Regions from separate parts of the Photobacterium sanguinicancri genome, predicted to be linked through region 2. Evidence: predicted binding sites of a transcription regulator. Region 2 holds the regulator's gene; each other region holds the start of a gene.
The links. The regulator PurR, encoded in region 2, represses purine synthesis genes. The targets are predictions, from matches to a motif close to TNANGNAAACGTTTNCNTNA.
Positions count from the first base shown of each region.

Region 1 (6,230 bases), 1.7 Mb from region 2:
AATCAGCGATGGTAATGGCGCGGCAACCCTTCGCTTTTTTAACTTCAATGCTGCAATGAAAAACAGCTTAGCAGAAGGGAAGCAAGTTAAAGCCTACGGCGAAATTAAACGCGGTAAGTTTGGGGTTGAGATAATTCACCCCGACTACAAGGTGTTTTCTGAAACCACCGAGCTCAGTGTTGAAGAAACATTAACGCCGGTATACCCGACCACCGATGGTTTACGCCAACTCACCCTACGCAGCCTAACAGACCAAGCGCTGAAGCTACTGGATAAAGCCGCCGTGAGTGAGTTATTACCGGAAGGTTTATACGATCGACAAATGACGCTGGCGCAAGCCTTACGCATCATGCATCGCCCTACGCCTGATATCTCGCTGGACCAACTTGAAGAAGGCAAGCATCCCGCACAGCATCGTTTGATATTAGAAGAACTGCTCGCTCAAAATTTATCGATGCTCGCTGTACGCAGCAACAGTCAGCGTCATGATGCATGGCCGCTCAGTGCCAAACAGAATCTCAAGCAGCAGTTTCTTGCTGGTTTACCATTCAGCCCAACAGGGGCGCAACAGCGGGTCGTTGCCGACATCGAACAAGACCTGACGCTCGCGCACCCTATGATGCGCTTAGTTCAAGGAGATGTTGGCTCTGGTAAAACCTTAGTCGCCGCTCTGGCTGCGTTACGCGCAATCGAACACGGCTATCAAGTCGCATTAATGGCACCAACCGAATTGCTTGCCGAGCAACACGCCCAAAACTTTGCCAACTGGTTCAATCCTCTCGATATTCAAGTCGGATGGATGGCAGGTAAACTCAAAGGTAAAGCCCGTGAAACCGAATTAGCGCGCATTGAAAGCGGCGAAGCCAAGATGGTGGTCGGCACGCACGCCCTATTTCAAGACCACGTAATATTTAACAACCTCACTTTAGTGATCATTGATGAACAGCACCGCTTTGGTGTCCATCAACGGTTAGAACTCCGAGAAAAAGGCGCCAATGAAGGTCGCTATCCACACCAACTGATCATGACGGCTACGCCGATCCCACGGACGTTAGCAATGACAGCATACGCTGATTTGGAAACCTCGGTGATTGATGAATTGCCGCCAGGGCGAACCCCGATCAAAACCGTGGCACTGTCCGACTCTCGCCGCCCAGAGATCATTGAGCGTATTCGATCTGCGTGCCAAACCGAAGGCCGCCAAGCTTATTGGGTTTGTACCCTTATTGATGAATCGGAAGTATTAGAAGCCCAAGCCGCCTCTGACACCGCCGATGAGCTGACCGCCCTATTGCCCGAACTCAAAATAGGCTTAGTGCATGGCCGAATGAAAGCCGCAGAAAAACAAGCTGTCATGGCGCAGTTCAAAGACGGTGACCTCGATTTATTAGTCGCAACCACTGTGATTGAAGTGGGTGTCGATGTGCCCAATGCCAGTTTAATGGTGATTGAAAACCCAGAGCGCCTTGGTTTAGCCCAGCTCCACCAGCTACGCGGTCGTGTCGGTCGTGGCCAAGTTGCCAGCCACTGTGTACTGTTGTACCACGCCCCTCTGTCACAAACCGCGCAGAAGCGCTTGGGGGTGCTACGCGAAAGTAGCGATGGTTTTGTTATTGCCCAGCGCGACTTAGAAATCCGCGGGCCCGGGGAGCTACTCGGCACCAAACAAACCGGTATCGCCGATTTTAAAGTCGCTGATCTGGTGCGTGACCAACACCTGATCCCCCAAGTGCAAAAGCTAGCTCGATACATTCACGATAAATATCCATCGAATGCCGAAGCCATTATTGAACGCTGGCTGGGCCAACGCGAAAACTATTCCAACGCTTAGCCTACAAGGTAATGCAGCCCTTTATCTCTTTCTGATAGGCATAAAGGGCTGACTTTTCATTACTCAACACCCAAGTGAGAAAATCCGCCCACAAAACTACACAGCGATCGCTGTTAATAAGCATATCTTTCACCGTTACATTTCAACCGTGATCCCTCCAGCCCTGTAAACATAAAGGCCTTAGCCACTAACCTTGTTTTTCACCCTTTAGTTTGTCATTTATCAAGGTAGCGACTTTTCTTATCGCAAAACAACGCAAACGATTGCTATTTTCTACAAGGTAATTACAATAGCGCACAAAATTCGTCCACCTCCATCTCTCCCGTGTTGGTTGAAGCTGATTAACAGCAATCACAGATATATTCAGTCAATACATACTGCGGCCCATTCAGCGCATGCAGTCAGGGAACCAGAGATAAACCAAGGAAAACATACGGCATGACCCGTCAACACAGCGATATTGAAGCGCCGCGTAAGTCTGATCTCATCTATCGATTAGAAGACCGCCCGCCACTACCACAAACTCTGTTTGCAGCACTACAGCACCTTCTTGCTATGTTTGTGGCTGTCGTAACGCCCTCGCTGATTATTTGTCAGGCGCTGGGTTTACCTGCCAGTGATACCAACACCATTGTCAGTATGTCGTTATTTGCTTCCGGTATCGCCTCGTTTATCCAAATCAAAACCTTTGGTCCAGTAGGTTCAGGCTTACTGTCGATTCAAGGCACCAGCTTCAATTTCCTTGGCCCTATCATAGGGGCAGGTTTAGCGCTTAAAGCTGGCGGTGCAAATGTCCCTACCATGATGGCCGCCATCTTCGGGACTATCTTGGTTGCTTCATTCACTGAAGTCTTTATTTCTCGCATCTTGCAGCATGCTCAACGTGTTATCACGCCGCTAGTTTCAGGCATCGTGGTCACCCTCATCGGCCTGACGCTGATTCAAATCGGCTTAACGTCAATGGGCGGTGGTTATGCCGCACTAGAAAGTGGCACCTTCGGCAGCCTAGATAACCTGATGCTGGCGGGTACGGTATTAGCCTTTATCGTGCTACTGAATCGCGTTAAGAACCCTTACCTGCGCGTATCATCTATCGTCATTGCGATGGCTGCAGGCACAATACTTGCCGCCTTCATGGGGATGATTGATACCTCTCGCAGTGCAGACACCGACTTCATCGCGATCCCATTACCAATGCAGTACGGTTTAGGCTTCGATTGGGGCTTATTAATTCCACTGGTGATTGTATTTGCAATTACTTCACTTGAAGCCATTGGTGATATTACCGCGACATCAGAAACCTCAGAGCAGCCTGTCGCTGGCCCTGTGTACATGAAGCGCATCAAAGGCGGTGTATTAGCTGATGGCCTCAACTCAGGTGTCGCGGCAATACTTAACAGCTTTCCAAATTCTACCTTTAGCCAGAACAACGGCATCATCATGCTAACGGGCGTGGCAAGTCGCTATATCGGCTTCTTTGTGGCAGGTATGCTCGTGCTACTTGGTTTATTTCCGGGCGTGGCTAACTTAGTTCAGTTAATTCCAGAACCGGTATTAGGCGGCGCTACGATCGTGATGTTCGGTACCATTGCTGCATCAGGAGTGCGTATTATCTCACGCTGTAATCTTGACCGCCGTGCCATTCTTATCATGGCGCTGTCATTTTCGATGGGCTTAGGTATTGCACAAAAACCAGAGATCCTTCAGTTCATGCCTGACATTGTCAAAAGTATCCTGTCTTCTGGTATGGCTGCGGGCGGCTTAACCGCTATCATTCTTAACTTGGTGTTACCTGAAGAACCCAAAGAAGATTAATAGCCTGTAATACGAAAACCAATAAAAAGGGTTAGCCATTGGCTAACCCTTTTTTGATCTTACCGTCTGCACCCAGTCTCGCTACACTTTCTTACCACTACGAGAGGTATGCAGCGCCAAGTTGATTTGGACTCGCAAGCCGCCTTCACTGCGATTGGTCACATTGATTTCACCATCATGCTGATCGATAATTCGCTTCACAATCGCCAAACCGAGCCCAGTTCCTTCGGTTTCACGACCACGCGCTGTATCGCCTCGAGTTAATGGCTGGAACATCCGTGAGACCTGATCCGGTTCAATCCCAGGGCCATTATCTTCAACGCAATACCACGCGGATTTACGATCGGCCGTAGTGCCGCTGGAGATTTTGACCCAGCCATTACCATAGCGCAAGGCATTGCCCACTAAGTTAGCAACGGCTCGCTTCATCGCCACGTTGTTAGCCAAAATCACCCCAGGTACATCACCAAGCTCAAGGTCAATCTGATGTTGCCCTTCGCTATCTGCGACCTCTTCCAATAAAGCATTCAGGTCGAGCTTCTCTTCTTCCTGCTTCTTGGTTGATTTAAGGTAATCCATAAACTGACTGATGATCTCGTTACACTCTTCAGTGTCTTTGATCATGCTATCAGCGAGGTAGTTATCTTCTGGCGACATCATCTCTGTTGCCAAACGGATCCGAGTCAGTGGGGTACGTAAATCATGACTCACACCAGCCAACAACAACGCCCTATCTTCTTCAAGCTGCTGAATACCTTCCGACATTTGATTAAATGCCTTGGTAACCGCACGAATTTCAGAGGCGCCATTTTCCTGCAACGGTGGTGGTGTTTCACCACGAGCAACCGACAGAGCCGCTTGTTCCAGTGCGACCAAAGGCCGATTTTGAATCCGAATAAACAGCCAACCACCTGCAATCACCATAAAGGCAATAATCAGGCTATAGCGAAATAAGGGAGAGAAATCATCTTCATGCAATTCAGATAACGGCACCCGCATCAAAAAGCCCGGCATCGCATCGCACTTGAGCCACAAGACATAACTGTCAGCCCCTAACACCAACCGTACTTCGGTATTGGTATCAAGTTCACGAGTCATTTCTTCGCTTAAGTATTCCACTTCTGAAGCCTGACGATATTCATCGGCTTCAACACTGTCTGCAAGGTGAAGAGTCACCCCCAACTGCTCCAACAGCTGGCGACGCAATGGTGTATCTAAATGAAAAGTATGCCCATCGGCGAGTTGTACATCTTCTTTCAGCATCAAACGCACTTCATAGGCCAAAATGCGGTTGAACTGCTTCAAACTCGGCAATAATGCATAGTTAAAAACAGCCAGATACGAGAAGATTTGGCTGGCCGTTAACAAGCCAGCCAATAAGATCAAAGTACGAGTGAACGTACTGCGCGGAGAAAAGCGCATAGGTTATGCCTCGTTACCATCCGGTACGAATACATAGCCCAAGCCCCATACCGTTTGTATGTAACGAGGGCGACTTGGATCTTCTTCAACCATACGTCGCAAGCGTGAAATTTGAACATCGATTGAACGCTCCATCGCAGAGTATTCACGGCCACGTGCCATATTCATTAACTTATCACGCGACATTGGCTCGCGAGCATTGGTCACCAATGCTTTCAAGACAGCGAACTCACCCGAGGTCAGTGGCATAGACTCTTCGCCACGGAACATTTCGCGTGTGCCTAAGTTCAAGCGGAACTCACCAAATTCGATCACTTTACTGTCCACACTCGGTGCGCCCGGTGCTTCAATCGTTTGACGACGCAAAACCGCACGAATACGAGCCAGTAACTCGCGTGGGTTAAACGGCTTAGGCAAGTAATCATCGGCGCCCACTTCCAAGCCAACAATACGATCGACTTCATCGCCTTTTGCCGTCAGCATCAAAATAGGCAACATGTTATTGGCGTTACGTAAACGACGACAAATAGACAAGCCATCTTCACCTGGCAGCATTAAATCTAATACCATCAAGTGGAATGTTTCGCGCGATAACAGACGATCCATCTGCTCGCCATTAGCGACACTGCGAACCTGAAAACCTTGCTCTGATAGGTAGCGTTCCAACAACGCACGCAAACGCATATCATCATCAACAACTAGAATTTTATAATTTTCCTGCATATCTTCTACCCTACGGCATCAAGCCTGTTATCGTTCTCAGCCGCTATAGTACTCGAGTCATCCTGACCTAAGCTTAAATTCGCAGCTAAAATGTGAGCTAAATTGTTACTGGGTATGTCTAGCACAGTAACGCATTGCCAATGCCAACAACACGCAATTGTTTCCTATATTCTAATGCTTTAACCCGTCACACTCTGTTTTTGTAAATATTGACCTAAGCCACAATGCGTAACACTATTTAGACTCAAGACTCAAGACTCAAAAACATGACACCGTCGAGGGTCTCCTGAATATATCAAAGTATGCGCCATGATTAGGAACTCGCATGAAAACCAATCTCATCACCCGTGAGGGCTATGACAAACTCAAAAGTGAACTTGAGTTTTTATGGTACGAAGAACGCCCTGAAGTCACAAAAAAAGTAACATGGGCCGCTAGC
Region 1 is NZ_AP024850.1:134,995-141,224, reverse strand. It holds gene recG (ATP-dependent DNA helicase RecG) at 1-1,831, shown strand, start outside; gene OCU87_RS00645 (uracil-xanthine permease family protein) at 2,270-3,646, shown strand; gene envZ (two-component system sensor histidine kinase EnvZ) at 3,728-5,068, opposite strand; gene ompR (osmolarity response regulator transcription factor OmpR) at 5,072-5,791, opposite strand; gene greB (transcription elongation factor GreB) at 6,117-6,230, shown strand, end outside.
Region 1: a site for PurR is predicted at 2,083-2,102, ahead of OCU87_RS00645 (uracil-xanthine permease family protein). Genes of this name have one in related genera too.

Region 2 (6,230 bases):
TTAGTTTGACCTCGACGCCGTCACTTTGTAATTTGCTATGCACTAACTCTGCGGCATCAGCATCTTCGCGGATAAGCAGTTGGTCAACCATTTCGACCAAGGTAACTTGGCTGCCTAATCGTTGGAAGCTTTGTGCGAGTTCACAGCCAATCGGCCCGCCACCCAGAACAAGGAGTTTCTTGGGTTGTTCTTTTAGCTGCCAAATAGTGTCTGAGGTAAGGTAGTTAACATCTTGTAGACCCGGAATATTAGGAACCAGTGGGCGAGCACCCGTCGCAATCACGATGTTTCGGGTGGTAATGCGCTCACCGTTTACTTCTACTTCCCATGGCGACAAGATACGCGCTTCACCAGATACGCAGTTCACACCTAACGACGAATAACGTTCAACAGAGTCATGTGGCTCAATTTTGTCGATGACAGTATGAACGCGCGTCATGACTTGTTTAAAATCGACTTTCACATCGCCCGTAGTAATGCCGAATTCTTTTGCTCGGGTAATTTCAGACATTGCATGTGCCGCACGAATAACAGCCTTTGAGGGTACACAGCCTGTATTTAAGCAATCGCCACCCATTTTATGACGTTCAATTAACGTTACTTTTGCTTTTACTGCTGCAGCAATATAGGCACTGACTAAGCCACCCGCACCCGCTCCAATCACGACCATGTTTTGGTCGAATTTTTCAGGCGGTGTCCAGTCAGCATATACGCGGCGCTGCTCGATAATGCCCATAACAAATTTCGCGACCAGTGGAAAAACCCCTAATAGCGCGAGAGAAATAAGCACAGGGGCTGAAATAATGCCACTGAGTGAATCTATTTCGCCAAGTTGGGTACCCGCGTTGATATAAACAGCCGTACCTGCCAGCATCCCTATTTGGCTGACTAAGTAAAAGCGTTTGGTTGATAGCGGTGTTAACCCCATTAGTAGGTTCACCAGAAAGAACGGGAACACTGGGATTAATCGCAGTGTGAATAGATAAAAAGGACCGTCTTTTTTAATGCCTGCATTGATAGGCGCAAGACGATGCCCGAATTTAGCTTGTACCCAGTCGCGAAGAATATAACGGCTAAATAGGAAAGCGAGTGTCGCACCAATGGTGCTCGCAAACGAGATTAAAATCAGGCTCCACCAAAAACCAAATAATGCCGCACCCAGTAGAGTCATGATTGCCGCGCCCGGTAAAGAGAGTGCCGTTACAACAATATAAATCGAAAAGTACACGATACTCGCGAAGAAGGGACGTGCTGCTATCGTATCTTGCAATGCGACTTGCTGCGCCTTCGCTTGCTCTAATGTGAAGTACTGGCCTAAATCAAACAGGAACCAACTTCCAATAAGCGTGGCAATTATGGTAATGAGCAGTAGTTTCTTTTTATCCATGAGATAACTCCTACGATTTACTTGATGGTGGAGGTTGTGTAGCCGATGACGCGTCCTGTTTATCGGCCGAGTTGTTATCGTTCAGTGCAGATGTGATAGGGATGGAGCAAAAGCCTTGCGCAGGCACATCTAGCGCGGTATTAAACTTAGCTGATAGATTTTGAAAAGCGATCAGTGCAGTAAGTTCAACGAGGCTATCTTCATCAAACCACTGTTGCAGATCAGCTAGCATCGTTTCTGTTACTTTTTGCCCTGTAATAGTCATGGCTTCAACATAATGCAGCACCGCTATTTCTTCATCGGTGAATAAGGTGATGTTTTGTTGCCACTGGGAGAGGGCTTTGATCTTTTCAACAGAATCACAACGCTCTGCTAGGCGCATTCCATTGGCATCGACGCAAAACTCACAATCATTAAGCTGTGAAACACGGACACAAACAAGAGAGCGCGTAACAGGTGAAAGTGGAGAGTGGCGGCGATCAAGGTAGCCAAAAAATCCTGCGACTAACCAAAAGAGTGGTGGACGGCGTCCCCACAGCAAAGAAGGGTTCAGTTCTGCGCCGAAATTACGCTTCTGTAGCCAAAGTAATGGGCGGACAAAGATGGAGTATTTGTTTTTTTTCGCGAGGCGCACTGCGTCGTTTCCTTATGAACACATGATATAGCACCAATGCTATACCAAGGTAATAAAGGAGACCCAACGAAGGACGCAAATATTTCAATTAATTAGAGAAAAACTGAAAATAGCCGCTGAGTGTCTGTAATTTGAGCAGCTTTTTAGTTAATGGCTACTTCTACAGCTTGGCTACGTTCTTGTTGCACAACACGGTTATCCGGAATATCAGACAAAGCGATATAAGCTGATGCGATGAAAGGCAGGCATGCAAGGACCAGTGTTTTGCCAATGTGATAGTTTCGATACCAGTATTTACGAGCGCGAACTTTGAGTAATACGCCCCATACAATCAGCATGATATTAAAGCCGCATGTCAGGGTAACTGTATCAATGAGTGCATTAAGTGGAGCCAGTTGCTGAGAGACTAGTAGCATGACTAAAGCTGGAGGGAGTAGGCTAAGAAGAACAAAGGCACGGAATAACTTTGGCCATTTGTTAAATTTGTCTTTGAATATGTGGTCTGTTTGCCCAGGAAAAGGCTTTGAACAGAGCATACTTGCCTCACTTTTTGCAATCTATAAAGAGACTGCACGTTGGTTATGGCGAAGGTTATGAAGCGTCATTAAAGTGGCGCTACCTTCATGCAACAGTTGCCATAAGTAGTTAAAAACAATTTTTTGACGTTGGTTGTTCTGCTGCTAGCCAGTATTTTACTTATTTAAGGTAAGATTAAAAGTTAACTGATGCTTTTGTGAACAGTATTTGTGAGAAGAGTCAATCTTTGACGTAATCCTGACATTCAGGAGGCTGGAGCTATAAAAAACGAGGCCAAAGCCCCGTTTTTTATATTGTAAAAAGTGTTGTTTTTGACCGAATGGCTTAAGGTAATAAACCTAACAACTCTCCGCGTCTTGTTTCACTGATCACCGACCAATGTCTGCCGCTGATCGCGCCTTCTAAAGCCCAAAGCAACTCGATGTTGAGATTATTATCATGTGTATCGAGTAGTGCTTTATAAGCATCAATAGCGCCAACTTCTACAAGCTTGTCGACAGTATCAATACCTACTTTTTTCAGCATACGTTCATTCGCTAACCGTAAATTGGGTAAATCTTTGATACGTGAAGGCCCAACTTTACTTTTTGTTTCTTTGTCGTTATTTGCACCGTCTAAAGAACCGCGTGCGTGTTCAATGATCATCTCTGGAGTATTCCACCAGGTATCAGGTATTGCAAAATGCTTAGTCACAACGGGAAAACCGCGTTTTTCATAAACATAAGGGGTTAAGTCAGCTTTTTTAAACTGCTCAATATTTTTAGCATTGGCACGAAGGTGTAACTTATTTTTTACGACAAGTGCAAACATCGTTTCACCTGAAAAAATGCCAAAACCGCCAAACATGGACCGTGATTTAACACTGTCAAAGCAGTCGAATAATTTTAGGGTGTCTTTAAGTATTGGTTTATCCATGCGACTTCTCGGTGAAATAAATCTGGGAGTCACCTAACATATAAGCGAGGAGTTTAGATTAGCAAAGCACACTTAATATATGTCAAAAGCATGTCAAATCCTGAAGCAGGTTTTGCGTTAAATCCATCGGTAACCCCGCTACCTTAAAAGTGTTAAATGTTACCCAAATAACACTCTGTTAGGCCGGAAGCTTTGCGTCCCATTCTTTCAAATGGTTTGCCTTGTTCGTGACTGAATAAGCATATCGTAAATAGCAGAAAATCGTTTAACTTACGGGGGTCAAAGTGTGATGTTGCTTCAATTATTACTATTAAGAGAGAGAGAATATTCAGGTGTGAAATGAAATGAGCAGTAAATTGAAGAGAACTATTTCAATTTTATAAGTAAACTTATTGTTATAGATTAAGTGTTTGTGTGAAAAAATCGAATTTTAAGCGATGTGAATTTATAAAAAAACCGACGTTTAATATTGTCGGTTTTTTGTTTTTTTATGCGCAATAAGAATAATTAATTGAGCTTATGAACTGACTTACGGACAACGAGTGCCGGTGACATTTCAAAAACACGGGTCTCATGTTTTTTATCTTTTACGCGTTCCATCAAGATTTCAATCGCTGTTTTACCTAAGCGGCGTTTAGGCTGGTGGATTGTTGTCAAAGGTGGCGAGAAGAAAGGTGCTAGCTCGATATTATCGTAACCAATGATTGAGATATCTTCAGGCACTCGAATTCCATGTTGAACGAAAGTACTGATCATCGCCATTGCCATAATGTCGTTAAAACAGAAGATAGCAGTAGGGCGCTCTTTCATTGCAATAAACTGTTCAGCTGCTTGTACGGCAGTCTCACACTCGAAGTCACCTTCAATGATCCAATCTTCATTAATATCTAGATCAGCTTCACCCATCGCTTTTTGGAAGCCTTTCAAGCGTTCACGACAGGTTGATTTTTCATTGTGGCCAGATAGACAGCCAATCTTAGTGTGGCCATTTTCGATAAAGTGCTTGATCGCGACATAACCACCGACTGCTGCGTTATCTTGGATTTTATCTGTGTGTGGGCTTTCTGGGCCCCAGTCCATCACAACCATAGGTAGATCACTTTGGCGTTCTAATAGATCTAATAAACGCTGGTCGAGATCTGAACACATAACCATCAAGCCATCTACACGCTTTTCAGCCAGCATGCGCAAGTAATCACGTTGCTTAGAGAGGTTACCTTCGGTGTTACATAGAATTAAGGTATAGCCTTCTTTGTAACAGTATTCTTCTACGCCATGTACAACTTCAGCAAAGAACGGGTTAGTCGATTTCGTTACTAACATACCGATAGTGCGAGTAGTATTACATTTCAGGCTGCGAGCAACAGCACTTGGCGCATAGTTCAGTTCATCGACGGCAGCCAACACTTTCTTCTGTGTTGCTTCTGCTACGAAGCGTGTTTTGTTTATCACGTGAGAGACTGTTGTCGTTGAAACACCAGCCATACGTGCAACATCTTTAATCGTTGCCATAGTTATTCTTCTAATAATTGCAATAAAGAGGGTCTAGCTAAGCCATCCAACACGCCTACTCTTTTTACGTTGAGTGCATGTGTCGCTTTAGACCTTCCATAAAAGTGAAAAGCCGCTTCTCTAGGATGAGCGGCTTTTATAGATTAGGGTAGCGTTACATTGTTAATCGCTTGCGTTCACATTTTACTGAGTGTAGCGCACAGTGCAACGTTTCTGTTTATCAAGATGGTAATACTTGATAGACATCAACAATAATAATGTAACTATGGTGATTTTTGATGCGTTAGTATGCATTCGCATGGGTAATGTAATAAATACGCAAGTAAAGTGCTACAAAATCACGGGGTGTTTGTGCACCGGATGCTCTGTCATAGTGACTGGCCAACCGTAGACTCGTTCAATGTTACTCGGTTCGAGTGCGTGCCACGCATCGCCATCTGCTTGTATTTTGCCATTATTCACAATAATCAAGCGATTGGCATATTGTGCCGCTAGGTTTAGATCATGCAATACAACGATAACGGCAGCGCCAGCTTTAGCCATGTTCTGCGCTAATTGTAACGTCTTATGCTGATGAGCCAAATCAAGAGCCGATGTGGGTTCATCAAGCATTAGAATCGCATTTTCATTTGCTTCACTCAGTTGTGTCAGAATTCGCGCAAAATGAACTCTTTGCTTTTCTCCGCCAGATAAAGAGGGATATAACCTGTCGGCGAGTGTTGTGACATCGGTCTTTTCCATCATTTCAGCTGCTGTCGCCGTTGCATCCGCGCGGGGAAGATCGAGTGGTAAAGCACCGAGTTCGACTACTTCTTGTGCGGTAAATGCAAAGCTTAAACTACTGTGTTGAGGTAAAACGGCTAAATATCGGGCTAACGCTTTAGCTGGCCACTTAGCTTGGTTCTTATTATGAATGCGGATATCACCTCCTGCATCCAACTCGCCACACAGTACTTTGAGTAGTGTACTTTTGCCTGCGCCGTTAGGTCCAAGTAATGCGGTCACCTCACCATGCCTAATCTCGAGATTAAAATCATCAAGTAAGATTTTACCACCAAGGCTGAGGTTTAACCCTTTAGCTGCGATCGCAACGCTATCATGGTGGGTCGACTGCCATTGATCAGATATATGAGCATCAACCATCATGATAAGCGACCTTTTTGTTTAATAAGTAACAGAATAAAGAAGGGGGCACCTAAGATGGCGGTAATGATCCCTACGGGCAATTCAGCGGGAGCCGCAATA
Region 2 is NZ_AP024850.1:2,133,111-2,139,340, reverse strand. It holds gene lpdA (dihydrolipoyl dehydrogenase) at 1-1,387, opposite strand, end outside; gene OCU87_RS10200 (carboxymuconolactone decarboxylase family protein) at 1,398-2,021, opposite strand; gene OCU87_RS10195 (hypothetical protein) at 2,165-2,557, opposite strand; gene OCU87_RS10190 (TfoX/Sxy family DNA transformation protein) at 2,883-3,473, opposite strand; cyclic di-GMP riboswitch class I at 3,599-3,704, opposite strand; gene purR (HTH-type transcriptional repressor PurR) at 3,981-4,985, opposite strand; gene OCU87_RS10180 (heme ABC transporter ATP-binding protein) at 5,316-6,131, opposite strand; gene OCU87_RS10175 (FecCD family ABC transporter permease) at 6,128-6,230, opposite strand, start outside.

Region 3 (6,230 bases), 710 kb from region 2:
TTGTTCCGTATTCTCTTGTACCATTAACGGTAAATTAAGCTGCTGACAACGCGCTTGAGTCAGCGTAAGACAAATCAAACCACGGCCATTGGTTGCCATGAAGTTAATCGCTTCTGGTGTGATTTTTTCGGCAGCAATAATTAAATCGCCTTCATTCTCGCGATCTTCATCATCCATCAAGATAACCATTTTACCTTGGCGGATGTCATCAATAATCTCTTTTGCGCTGCTTAAAGCCATCTTAATCCCCTTAACTTAGAAAACCGCTTAACCTAAAAAGCCGCTACGTGCGAGCAGATCCATTGTCACTTCGGACTTCTTATCTGCAGCTTTGTCACCTAACATTAGACGCTCAAGATAACGAGCAATCACATCTACTTCTAAGTTCACCTTACGGCCAACTTTGAAAGCTTCCATCGTCGTTTCTGCCGCTGTATGCGGCACAATGGTCAGCTTAAATTCATTACCACGAATCGCATTGATAGTAAGACTGATACCATCAATCGCCACCGAGCCTTTCTCTGCTAAATATTTAGCTAAATTATCCGGCGCACTCACCCAAAATTCAATAGCACGGCCAGTATGCTGACGCTCAATGATCTCACCGACGTTATCAACATGACCCGATACCATATGGCCACCAAAACGCGTAGTTGGCAGCATTGCCTTTTCAAGGTTAACAACCTGCCCGGCTTGATAATCGACGAATGCTGTTCGCTTTAATGTTTCTAACGACAAGTCAGCAACGTAACCATTGCCTGTTAGTTGCACGACGGTGAGGCAAACACCGTTAGTCGCAATACTGTCGCCTAACTTTACATCGCCTAAATCCAAATCACCTGACGCAACCGTCACTGAAATGTCTTCACCTTTTGGGGTTAACGCAGTAATAGTGCCGACTGCTTCAATAATGCCTGTAAACATGAATATTTTTCCTTTCCGCAGATTACGGTGTTAAACCTGCCCTGATACGCTAGCTGTGATACGAATATCAGGGCCTACGGTACGTACATCTGAAATCGTTAATGTTGGAACGTGGGACATCGACGTTAAGCCCAACAAATCGACTAAACCACGACTATCACTTCCCATTAGTTTAGGGGCTTGATAGAGGATAAGCTCATCCACTAATTTCGCGTTGATCAGTGCACCAGCCAAACCAGCACCCGCTTCCACCCAAATATGGTTAATATCGTGGTCACGTGCTAACTGTTGCATTAGCTCTTTAAGATCTACCTGTGCAGTCTCTGTGTTCGTGGTGTCAGAGCTAGGTACAGTGATCTGTTGAACCGATTCAGGCCAAGCTAATTGATCACATTGACGACGAGCAAGCAGTGTCTGTCCTGGCAGTTGAGCAAGACGACACGTTGGGGAAACACGGTTTTGGCTATCGATAATAATGCGCGTCGGTTGACGCAGATTGTCTTGCGGTGAATCGGTTTGAGGGTAATCGGCTTGAATATCAGCGCTCAACTCAGACCAACGGACATTCAATGAAGGGTCATCAGCTAACACCGTAGCGCTAGTAGATAAAATAGCACCCGATTGAGCACGGTAGGCTTGAACATCAGCACGCGCTTGCGGGCTAGTGATCCACTGACTCTCACCATTGGCTAACGCTGTTCGACCATCAAGGCTGGCTGCTAGCTTGAGTTGTACAAATGGCAGACCTGTTTTCATCCGTTTAATGAAACCACGATTAAGCGCTTTGGCGTCGGCTTCAAGTAAACCTGTTTGCACCTCAATACCCGCCGCTTCAAGCATTGCGATGCCACGTCCTGCGACCTTAGGATTTGGATCCACCATGGCACAGACAACACGCGTAACATTCGCCTTAACGAGCGCTTCAGCACAAGGAGGGGTTCGGCCATAATGAGAGCATGGCTCTAGCGTGACATAAGCGGTAGCACCTTTGGCACGCTCACCCGCTTCACGAAGCGCAAAAACTTCGGCATGGGGTTGCCCAGCTTGATAATGATAACCTTGACCAACAATGTGATCGCCTTGAGCAATCACGCAGCCAACATTAGGGTTAGGGGCCGTAGTAAAACGACCACGCTTTGCTAATTGCAAAGCGTGTAACATCATAGAATGATCTAGAGAAGAAAACATGCGTGGCTACTTTTCTAATTTAGCGATTTCTTCGCCAAATTCTCGGATATCTTCAAAGCTGCGATAAACAGAGGCAAAACGGATATACGCCACCTTATCAAGCTCTTTTAACGCTTCCATGACCAAGTTACCGATCATGTCAGACGCAACTTCACGCTCACCTGTCGCACGTAATTGAGACTTAATGGTATTGATCGCTTTTTCAATATCATCTGCGCTTACAGGACGTTTTTCTAACGCTCGTTGAATACCACCACGCAACTTATCTTCGTTGAATGGGTCACGGTTTCCATTTGTTTTAATTACACGCGGCATCACCAATTCAGCCGTTTCAAACGTGGTATAACGTTCATTACAAGCTAAACATTGACGACGACGACGTACTTGGTGGCCATCGGCAACCAAGCGAGAATCGATTACTTTGGTGTCATTGGCACCACAAAAAGGACAGTGCATCGTGCCTCCTCATTTTCGTCGAATCAGTGTACCGCATTTCAAACGTTTATTGAGTATATATCCGCGGTTTTTACGCTTATTTACTGCCTTATTATTCCCTAACGCAAAACGGCACCTTAAAGGTGCCGTTTATTTATACGCGAGATACGAAATTAAGCGTAAACAGGAAGGCGCTTACAAATCTCTAGTACTTTCGCTTTAGTCGCTTCAATCACCGCTGGGTTCTCGATATCATCAAGAATGTCACAAATCCAACCCGCAAGTTGTTTAGTGTCTTCAGCCGTAAAGCCACGGCGTGTGATAGAAGGCGTACCGATACGGATACCCGAAGTAACAAATGGGCTACGAGGATCGTTTGGTACACTGTTCTTGTTCACGGTAATGTTTGCAGCACCTAGCGCGGCATCTGCTTCTTTACCTGTGATGTTTTTGTTGATTAGGTCAACAAGGAACAGGTGGTTTTCAGTGCTACCAGAAACGATGTTGTAACCGCGCTCTAGGAATTCACCAACCATTACTTTTGCGTTTTCAACAACGCGCGCTTGGTATTCTTTAAACTCAGGTTCCATGGCTTCTTTGAATGCTACCGCTTTTGCAGCAATAACATGCATTAGTGGGCCACCTTGGCCACCAGGGAATACAGCAGAGTTCAGTTTCTTGTAAAGATCTTCGCCTTCACAAGAAAGAATTAGACCACCACGAGGACCAGCAAGCGTTTTATGCGTTGTTGTTGTAACAACGTGTGCATGAGGTACTGGGTTAGGGTAAACACCCGCAGCAATCAGGCCAGCAACGTGTGCCATATCAACGAAGAAGTATGCGCCAACTTTATCTGCGATTTCACGCATGCGCGCCCAATCACAAATTTGAGAGTAAGCAGAGAAACCACCGATGATCATTTTCGGCTTGTGCTCTACTGCAAGTGCTTCCATTTCTTCGTAATCAATCTGACCCGCTTCATCAATACCGTAAGGAATGATGTTGTAAAGCTTACCAGAGAAGTTTACTGGTGAACCGTGTGTTAGGTGACCACCGTGTGCCAAGCTCATACCAAGTACAGTATCGCCAGCATTAAGAAGTGCCATGTAAACAGCATTATTGGCTTGAGAACCTGAGTGAGGCTGTACGTTCGCGTACTCGGCACCAAATAGCTGACATGCACGATCAATAGCAAGTTGTTCAGCTTTATCTACGAATTCACAACCACCGTAGTAACGCTTACCAGGGTAACCTTCAGCGTATTTGTTAGTTAGCTGAGAACCTTGTGCTTCCATTACACGTGGGCTTGTGTAGTTTTCAGAAGCAATTAACTCGATGTGCTCTTCTTGACGTGCAGTTTCTTCCTGAATAGCTGCAAACAGTTCAGCGTCGTAATCGGCAATATTCATGTCGCGCTTTAGCATCTGTATCTCCTGACTCAGATAGGTATAACCACAAAATTCTAACAAAAACTGGATTCACGCAAAGCGAGTAACCATGCGGACGCAAACGTTTTCGTCTAACCAGTAACTGATGCCATATTTTACATAAATTGATCTAAATCAGATACCCTTCAAATTACTTTTTATTGGATTTCTTCATGTTTATTTTCAATGTCACCATGAATTCGTTTCATCTTGGCTACAATTTGAGGCTAAGCCTGTAAAGATCAAGTAGATAGATTTATCAAGAAAGTCATCAAAATTAATATTTACAACTCCGTACAAATATTATTACACCCACCAAAAACCACCTACCCTCACAACCTTCTTTCTTGTCATAAATGACTATATGATGCGCTCCAATTACTTATCCATTTTCATCGACCCTGCCTGCGCAGCAAGCCCGCATTAGCATGACTTACATACGGGTGATACGAGGAGCTATTTTTGAGCAGTAACAAGCATTCTATTTCAGAAAACATTATCGCCATTCTTACTGGTACTTTCGTCGTAGCCCAAGGCGTATTCTTTCTTCAGCAAGCCGATTTACTGACTGGTGGCACAACAGGTCTTGCGTTACTTGCGAGCCAGTTTATCGATCTGTCGTTTGGTCAGTTGTACTTTATGATGAACTGCCCGTTTTACCTGATGGCTTGGTTCCGCATGGGTAAATCATTTGCTCTAACCAGCATTCTTTCTGGTGGATTGGTGTCTATCATCACCGATAACCTTCATCACGTGCTGGAGATCAGTCGTCTTGAACCGCTCTACTGTGCCCTGATTGGTGGAGTACTAATGGGGTTAGGTATGTTGATCCTATTTCGTCATAAAACCAGCCTAGGTGGCTTTAATGTGCTGGTTCTGTTTCTGCAAGAAAAGATGGGATGGTCAGCAGGCAAACTGCAAATGGGCATTGATTTCAGCATACTTGTTGCATCTTTCTTCCTTGTTAGCCCAATGACCCTTCTATTCTCTGTAGTCGGTGCGTTCATGTTGAACTTAGTATTGGCGATGAACCACAAACCGGGACGCTATAGCAGCGAGCTAAAGGCGCAAGCAAGTTAATCTTTATGCGCTAGGTGAACTCGATTTAAAATCAGACATGCAAAAAGAGGTCGCGATGTGCGACCTCTTTTTTATGATTATTTAACTGCTTAACTAAACGGTTATTGATTGTAAGCATTCAGCATCCACATTAGCTTTTCTTGCTCTCGGATATAATCACCCATCAATGCCGCTGTCCCTTCATCTTCAGCATCACCAGCTAACCCAAGAATACTACGCTGCATACCCAATAAGGTTTTAAAGCCCGCTTGTAAGCCACTAACACACTCACTACCTACATGCGCATTAAGGTGTTCTTTGATTTCACTGACCTGAAGGTACTGAGTAAAGCTATGTGATGGCGTTGCACCCAGTGTTAAAGCACGCTCTGCTAACTCATCAATTTTCACTTGTAGATCGGTATAAATTTCTTCAAATTTCGCATGTAATTCAAAGAACTCTCTACCTTTAATATTCCAGTGATAGCCACGTGTATTCATGTAGAGCACTTGATAATTGGCCAGCAACGTATTGAGTTGAGCAGCCAACTCATCAGATTTACCACTATCAAGCCCAATAATATTTTGTTGTCGCATAATTCGATTCCTCTTTGTTTTCTGCAATATTACGGGTGCTATCACTCAGACACCATTCGTATTGCTTTATACATTCAATAGCCAAAAACTATTGAAGTATAATTTTAACAAGTTTTAATCTATTAAAAACACGGGAATTCGACCAAGAAAGTAGCCGTAAAAAAGGTTTAGCAAACCAAGAGAAAGTAATAACAGCAGAAAGATGGAAAGAGAAAAATGGAAATGTAGAGGGCACATGGTGGCGTTGCAATAAGAACAAAGGGTTGTTGATAATTACTGGAGCGAAGGAGTTTCGCTCAAAAACCAAGAGGGAACGCAGAATTTATAGCCATAAATGAGCACTCCCGACACAGTTATTGAGCGAAATAAAACGAAGCTATCATCTCAATTTAGATCGCGTCTTCGTCCTCTTCACCAGTACGAATACGCACAACGCGCTCGACATCAAACATGAAGATTTTGCCATCACCGATTTTGCCTGTTTGCGCTATTTCAATAATGGTCTCAATACACTGTTCTGCCACTTCATCTGTAACTACAATTTCAAGCTTCACTTTAGGCAGAAAGTCGACCATGTATTCTGCACCACGGTATAGTTCTG
Region 3 is NZ_AP024850.1:2,845,770-2,851,999, forward strand. It holds gene ribBA (bifunctional 3,4-dihydroxy-2-butanone-4-phosphate synthase/GTP cyclohydrolase II) at 1-240, opposite strand, end outside; gene OCU87_RS13225 (riboflavin synthase) at 268-924, opposite strand; gene ribD (bifunctional diaminohydroxyphosphoribosylaminopyrimidine deaminase/5-amino-6-(5-phosphoribosylamino)uracil reductase RibD) at 955-2,112, opposite strand; gene nrdR (transcriptional regulator NrdR) at 2,119-2,568, opposite strand; gene glyA (serine hydroxymethyltransferase) at 2,721-3,971, opposite strand; gene OCU87_RS13245 (YitT family protein) at 4,437-5,054, shown strand; gene OCU87_RS13250 (Dps family protein) at 5,156-5,629, opposite strand; gene glnB (nitrogen regulatory protein P-II) at 6,019-6,230, opposite strand, start outside.
Region 3: a site for PurR is predicted at 4,049-4,068, ahead of glyA (serine hydroxymethyltransferase). Genes of this name have one in related genera too.

Region 4 (6,230 bases), 730 kb from region 2:
GTGCAATAAACGGTGCAGCCACATCTTCGTTAATATCGAATGTTAGCTTGGTGTTTAGACCTGGGTCGCTGTTGTCTTTCTTCGCTTCAAACTCTTGCAGTGCACCAGCTGGGTTATCACGCATCGCTTGCATTTGGTAGGTTGTTTCAGCCCAAATAGTACGAAGTTCAGTACGGTTTTGCTCTAGCACTTGGTCGTTACCATTCCAAATGCGAACAATGTCTTCATCAACCACAGTACCAATGATGTGGCTACAATCATCTAAGCCGTTTGCAGCCAATACCGCTTGTACGGCTTCTAGGTCTTCAGTGCGAATCTGTAGCACCGCGCCCAATTCTTCGTTGAACAGGGTAGCGAGTACATCGTCACACTCGTCACCGTCAGTGGTGTTCAAATCAACTTCAACACCGGTGTGACCAGCAAATGCCATTTCTGCTAGCGTCACGTATAAGCCACCATCACCACGGTCATGGTAAGCCAGCACTTGCTCATCACGTACTAGCTGTTGAACTGCAGTGAAGAAGCCTTTCAGTAATTCAGGGCTATCAACGTCTGCTGGTTTATCACCAAGCTGCTTATAAACTTGCGCCAGAGCTGTTGCACCAAGGCGGTTTTGACCACAACCTAAGTCGATAAGCACTAGGCTTGAATCGCCTTTATCGGTACGCAGCTGAGGCGTTACTGTTTTGCGAACATCTTCTACACGGCCGAAAGCAGTAATCACAAGCGATAATGGTGAGGTCACTTCTTTGTGTTCACCGTCTTGTTCCCATTGGGTTTTCATCGACATCGAATCTTTACCCACAGGAATCGTTAGACCCAGCGCTGGGCATAGTTCTTCGCCAATCGCTTTAACGGCTTCGTACAAACCCGCATCTTCACCAGGGTGACCTGCTGGCGACATCCAGTTAGCTGACAGATTAATACGCTTCATGTCGCCAATATCTGCACTTGCGATGTTGGTAATAGCCTCACCTACCGCTAAACGTGCCGATGCGCCAAAATCAAGCAGAGCAACAGGTGTACGCTCACCCATCGACATTGCTTCACCGTGGTAGGTGTCGTAACTTGCAGCAGTTACTGCACAGTTAGCAACGGGTACCTGCCATGGGCCAACCATTTGGTCACGAGCCACTAGGCCAGTAACCGTACGATCACCAATGGTGATAAGGAATGTTTTTTCTGCGACAGCTGGCAGACGAAGTACACGCTGGGTGGCTTCTTCTAAATCAATACCCGCACGGTCAATTGCCTGACCTTCAACTTTCAGCGTTTTTGCATCACGGTGCATCTTCGGCGCTTTACCCAATAGAATATCCATTGGCATATCGATTGGCGTATCGTCGAAGTGGCTATCTTCAAGCGTTAGGTGACGCTCTTCAGTCGCTTCACCGACCACAGCGTACGGTGCACGTTCGCGCTTACAAATGGCATCGAATGCCGCCATGTTTTCTGGCGCGATAGCCATCACATAGCGTTCTTGTGATTCGTTACACCAGATCTCTAGCGGGCTCATGCCTGGTTCGTCATTAGGTACATCACGTAGCTGGAATTTACCGCCACGTTCACCATCATCAACCAGCTCAGGTAATGCATTTGAGATACCGCCCGCGCCCACATCGTGGATAAAGGCGATTGGGTTGTTTTCACCCATCTGCCAACAACGGTCGATCACTTCCTGACAACGACGTTCCATTTCTGGGTTTTCACGCTGTACTGAAGCAAAATCAAGATCTTCTGCCGACTGGCCTGACGCCATTGATGATGCAGCACCGCCGCCAAGACCGATGTTCATTGCAGGACCACCCAGTACGATCAATTTCGCACCCACAGGGATCTCTTTTTTCTGAACATGATCAGCACGGATATTACCCATACCACCCGCAATCATGATTGGCTTGTGGTAACCACGTACTTCTTCGCCATTGTGTGACGTTACTTTCTCTTCGTACGTACGGAAGTAACCTAAAAGGTTAGGACGACCAAATTCGTTGTTAAATGCTGCGCCACCTAATGGGCCTTCCAGCATAATATCTAACGCGGTAACAATACGGCCCGGCTTTCCAAAATCGGTTTCCCAAGGTTGTTCAAAGCCCGGTACACGCAGGTTAGAAACCGTAAAGCCAACCAAACCAGCTTTTGGCTTACCACCAATCCCCGTCGCGCCTTCATCACGGATTTCACCGCCTGAACCTGTTGATGCGCCTGGCCAAGGTGAAATGGCCGTTGGGTGGTTATGTGTTTCAACTTTCATCAAGATATGTGCCGCTTCTTGATGGTAGTTATATTGGCGAGATTCTGGGTTCGGGAAGAAACGACCCACTTCAGAGCCTTCCATTACCGCTGCATTATCTTTGTAAGCAGACAGGACGTGCTCGTGGTTCTTTTCGTAAGTGTTTTTGATCATCTTAAACAGTGACTTGTCTTGATCAACACCGTCGATCGTCCAGTCAGCATTAAAGATTTTATGACGGCAATGCTCTGAGTTCGCTTGAGCGAACATCATCAATTCAATGTCATTCGGGTTGCGACCAAGTTTAGTGAAGTTTTCCACTAAGTAGTCAATTTCGTCTTCTGCTAATGCTAAGCCCAAAGTGACGTTTGCTTCTTCTAGTGCCGTACGGCCACCAGCAAGAATATCAACAGATTTCACTGGAGCAGGTTCAGCTTGAACAAACAAGGCTTGTGCGGCTTCAAATTCACCGTAAACCACTTCCATCATACGGTCGTGGATTAAGCCTTTCAGCTCTTCAATGTGTTCATTCGTTAGTGTTGCTGTCGCTTCGACGTAATACGCTGTACCACGCTCTAAACGTTTAACGTGTGTTAAACCACAGTTGCGGGCGATATCCGTTGATTTAGAAGACCATGGCGAAATAGTGCCAGGACGTGGCGTTACCAGTAGCAAGGTGCCAACTGGCTCATGCTCGGCAATCGTTGGGCCGTAGGTCAGCAGGCTTGCAAGCTTGATCTGCTCGTCGGCAGTAAGAGGCGCTGATAAATCAGCAAAGTGCATGAACTCGGCATAAATGCCAGTCACAGGCAGACCTAATTCGCGACAACGCTCTAATAGCTTATTAACGCGAAACTCAGATAGTGCGGGTGAACCACGCAAAATTTCCATGTGCGAACGACTCTCGATTAGCAGTTGAATGAAGGTGATATTGATCTAGTAATACATACCTGTTGGCATCTATTACCACATCAATGTCACCTTTTTCAGCAATTACACGGCTCAGTTTCGAGGTGTATAGCTCATGTTTGGGCGTAGTATAAGGGAAATTGTTTGGTGACGTAACACCTGACGCAACCGTTTGCGTGTTTTTTTTCCATTCACACGTAATTTCAGCATAAAAAAAGCATTTCCCGATCGTTTCAATAGCATTATCACCACAAAGCTGACAATCAGTATGCACCGGACCGATAATCTTAAATGTTATATTGAGTACATGATTACTATCAGGTTACTTTGATGATCCGTCGTCATTTGGTATAAAGAACACCAAACTATAATGATGAGCATGTATATTTGAACAGTCATTCATTCAACATTCGCTTCAAAGCCTTGGTACTGGTTGCATTTGCTTGCTTCGGCCTTAGTGGATGTAAATGGCAAAGCCAACCTCAAGACGACTTAGAACGCATTCGTGAAAGCGGTGTGCTTCGCGTTGGCACGCTGAATAATCAGCTTTCTTACTATATCGGTAATGACGGCCCAACAGGGCTAGATTATGAACTTGCCCAGCGCTTTGCCAAAAAGCTGGGGGTTAAGCTTGAAATGCAACCTATGTTCACCCTCTCTGGGCTTTTCCCTGCTTTAAAACGTCACGATGTCGATATTATTGCTGCTGGCTTAACCATTACCCCCGATCGTATCAATGCCTTTAAAGCCGCACCTGCTTACTACTTTGCTAGCCAAGTGGTGGTGTATAAAAAAGGGAATTGGCGCCCACGTAAACCAAGTGATCTAGCACTAAATAAAGGCAGCTTAAAAATAGTCAAAGGTTCAAGCCATGAAAAACGCTTACTGCAATTAAAAGAACTTTATCCTGACTTAGTATGGGAAGCCTCTGACGATACCGACAGTGATGAACTGCTACGTTTAGTGGCTGCTGGTGAACTTAACTTTACCGTGGCGGATTCAGTTGATGTGGCTTTGCTTCAACGTATTCACCCTGACATTGCTATCGCGATGGAGCTAACAGAAGACGAACCCATTGCTTGGTTTGTAAATCAATCACCCAACGACAGCTTGTATGCGCTGCTGATTGAGTTTTTTGGCGACATTCAGCAGAGTGGCGAACTGGCCAATCTAGAAGAGAAATACTTCGGCCATGTTGATTCTTTTGATTACGTCGACACCCGTGCATTCTTGCGGGCGATTGAGAAAAAGCTACCTCGCTGGGAAGCACTCTTTAAGCAATATTCCAACGAGTTTGACTGGCGTTTATTAGCAGCCTTATCTTACCAAGAATCGCACTGGAACCCTCGTGCAGTGTCACCAACAGGTGTGCGTGGCATGATGATGTTAACACTGCCAACCGCCAAATCAGTTGGCGTGAATAACCGCCTAGACCCCGAGCAGAGTATCCGTGGTGGTAGCGCGTATTTACGTAAAATGATTGCTCGCGTACCTGATAGTATCGAAGAGCATGAGAAAGTGTGGTTTGCCCTCGCCTCTTACAATGTTGGTTTTGGCCACATGATGGATGCCCGCCGCTTAACCCAAAAGCAAGGTGGTAACCCTGATGCGTGGAGTGATGTTAAACAACGTCTACCTTTACTGCGCCAGCGTAAATACTACAGCCAAACGCGTTACGGCTATGCCCGTGGTGATGAAGCTTTAAATTACGTCGAGAACATCCGTCGTTATTACCAAAGCATTATTGGTTACGAACAAGCGCACAGCGAGCCAGTACAAGATGAAGGCATCGCTAATATCGATGGCTTACAAATCATTCAGGCACCGCAAAAACAAGCGGTAAACGTAAGCGGAGCGACGTCTGCAAATGAATCAGAAAACAGTAGCGATGCTGTTCAGTAATAAGCCGTAGTACAAAATTTCACGAATAATTAAAGCCTGCCTTCCAAGCAGGCTTTTTCTTTACAAACTGTACTATTCGTAAACAATCTCACACTTGGTATGAGAAATAATGAGACCTAGCACGATGGTTTTAGAACAATGTCGTTCTCTTCAGCGTCGCTATAAGTAGTATTGATTTATATATAACGGACCCAGAATCAAGGGAGGATAAATGAAGCTATTTAAACGGAAATCCGCCAGTCCTACATTTCAAAAAAATATGACCTCCGCAGCGACCCGCCGTAAACGTCTGAGTGTTAACGTACGCCGAAAAATCTTATGGCGTCAGCGTAGCTATTCTCTGATCCAGCTTGGCGAGTGTGTGTAATTACTCGGTACTAATACCTTACTGTTAATCTCTACTAGCGCTGTTTTCACCATGAATGCGCCCAAGTCCTGTGCGACCGCCCATAGACAGATTCACTATAAGCTTGAAACAAAAAAGCTCAGTTTGATAAACAGACTGAGCTTTCTTTATAATATCGCGTCTTATCACTATGCCTCTTTATCGTTAGCCTCTAGTGCGCGACGTGCTTGTTTTTCTGCTTTCTTTTCCGCCCGACGACGCTTAAAAAAAGCTTGTAGTTGCGCACGGCATTCTGGCTCTAACACACCCGATTCACACAATACATGGTGATTCACTTGGTCGTAACTTAGCAAATTCATAGTACTGCCAGCGGCGCCCGTTTTTAGATCTGGCGCGCCATACACCACCTTACCGATTCGGCAATGCACCATAGCACCAGCACACATAGGACAAGGTTCTAAAGTCACGTACATAACCGCGTCCAATAAACGGTAGTTTTGCACCACTTTGCCAGCTTGGCGCAGTGCCATAATTTCAGCATGTGCAGTAGCATCATGCTGACCGATAGAGCGGTTCCACCCTTCTCCAATCACACGTCCATCTAATACCACGACAGCACCTACAGGTACTTCGCCTTCAGCTTCTGCGTTACCCGCCAATTCAATGGCACGGCGCATATAACGCTCATCTTGATGAGGGTCGGCTAGATGGATATCGGTAGAGGTTTGCTCGGTCACGATGATTCTCGTACTACAGGGGTTATGTTTGGCTCGGGATTATAACGAATTATAAGCATTAACCCAGTGCCAGTTTATTTTTCTAGGTTAAATTTAGTGCAAG
Region 4 is NZ_AP024850.1:2,858,288-2,864,517, forward strand. It holds gene purL (phosphoribosylformylglycinamidine synthase) at 1-3,124, opposite strand, end outside; gene mltF (membrane-bound lytic murein transglycosylase MltF) at 3,530-5,044, shown strand; gene OCU87_RS13280 (hypothetical protein) at 5,256-5,411, shown strand; gene tadA (tRNA adenosine(34) deaminase TadA) at 5,579-6,067, opposite strand; gene OCU87_RS13290 (LysR family transcriptional regulator) at 6,210-6,230, opposite strand, start outside.
Region 4: a site for PurR is predicted at 3,303-3,322, ahead of purL (phosphoribosylformylglycinamidine synthase). Genes of this name have one in related genera too.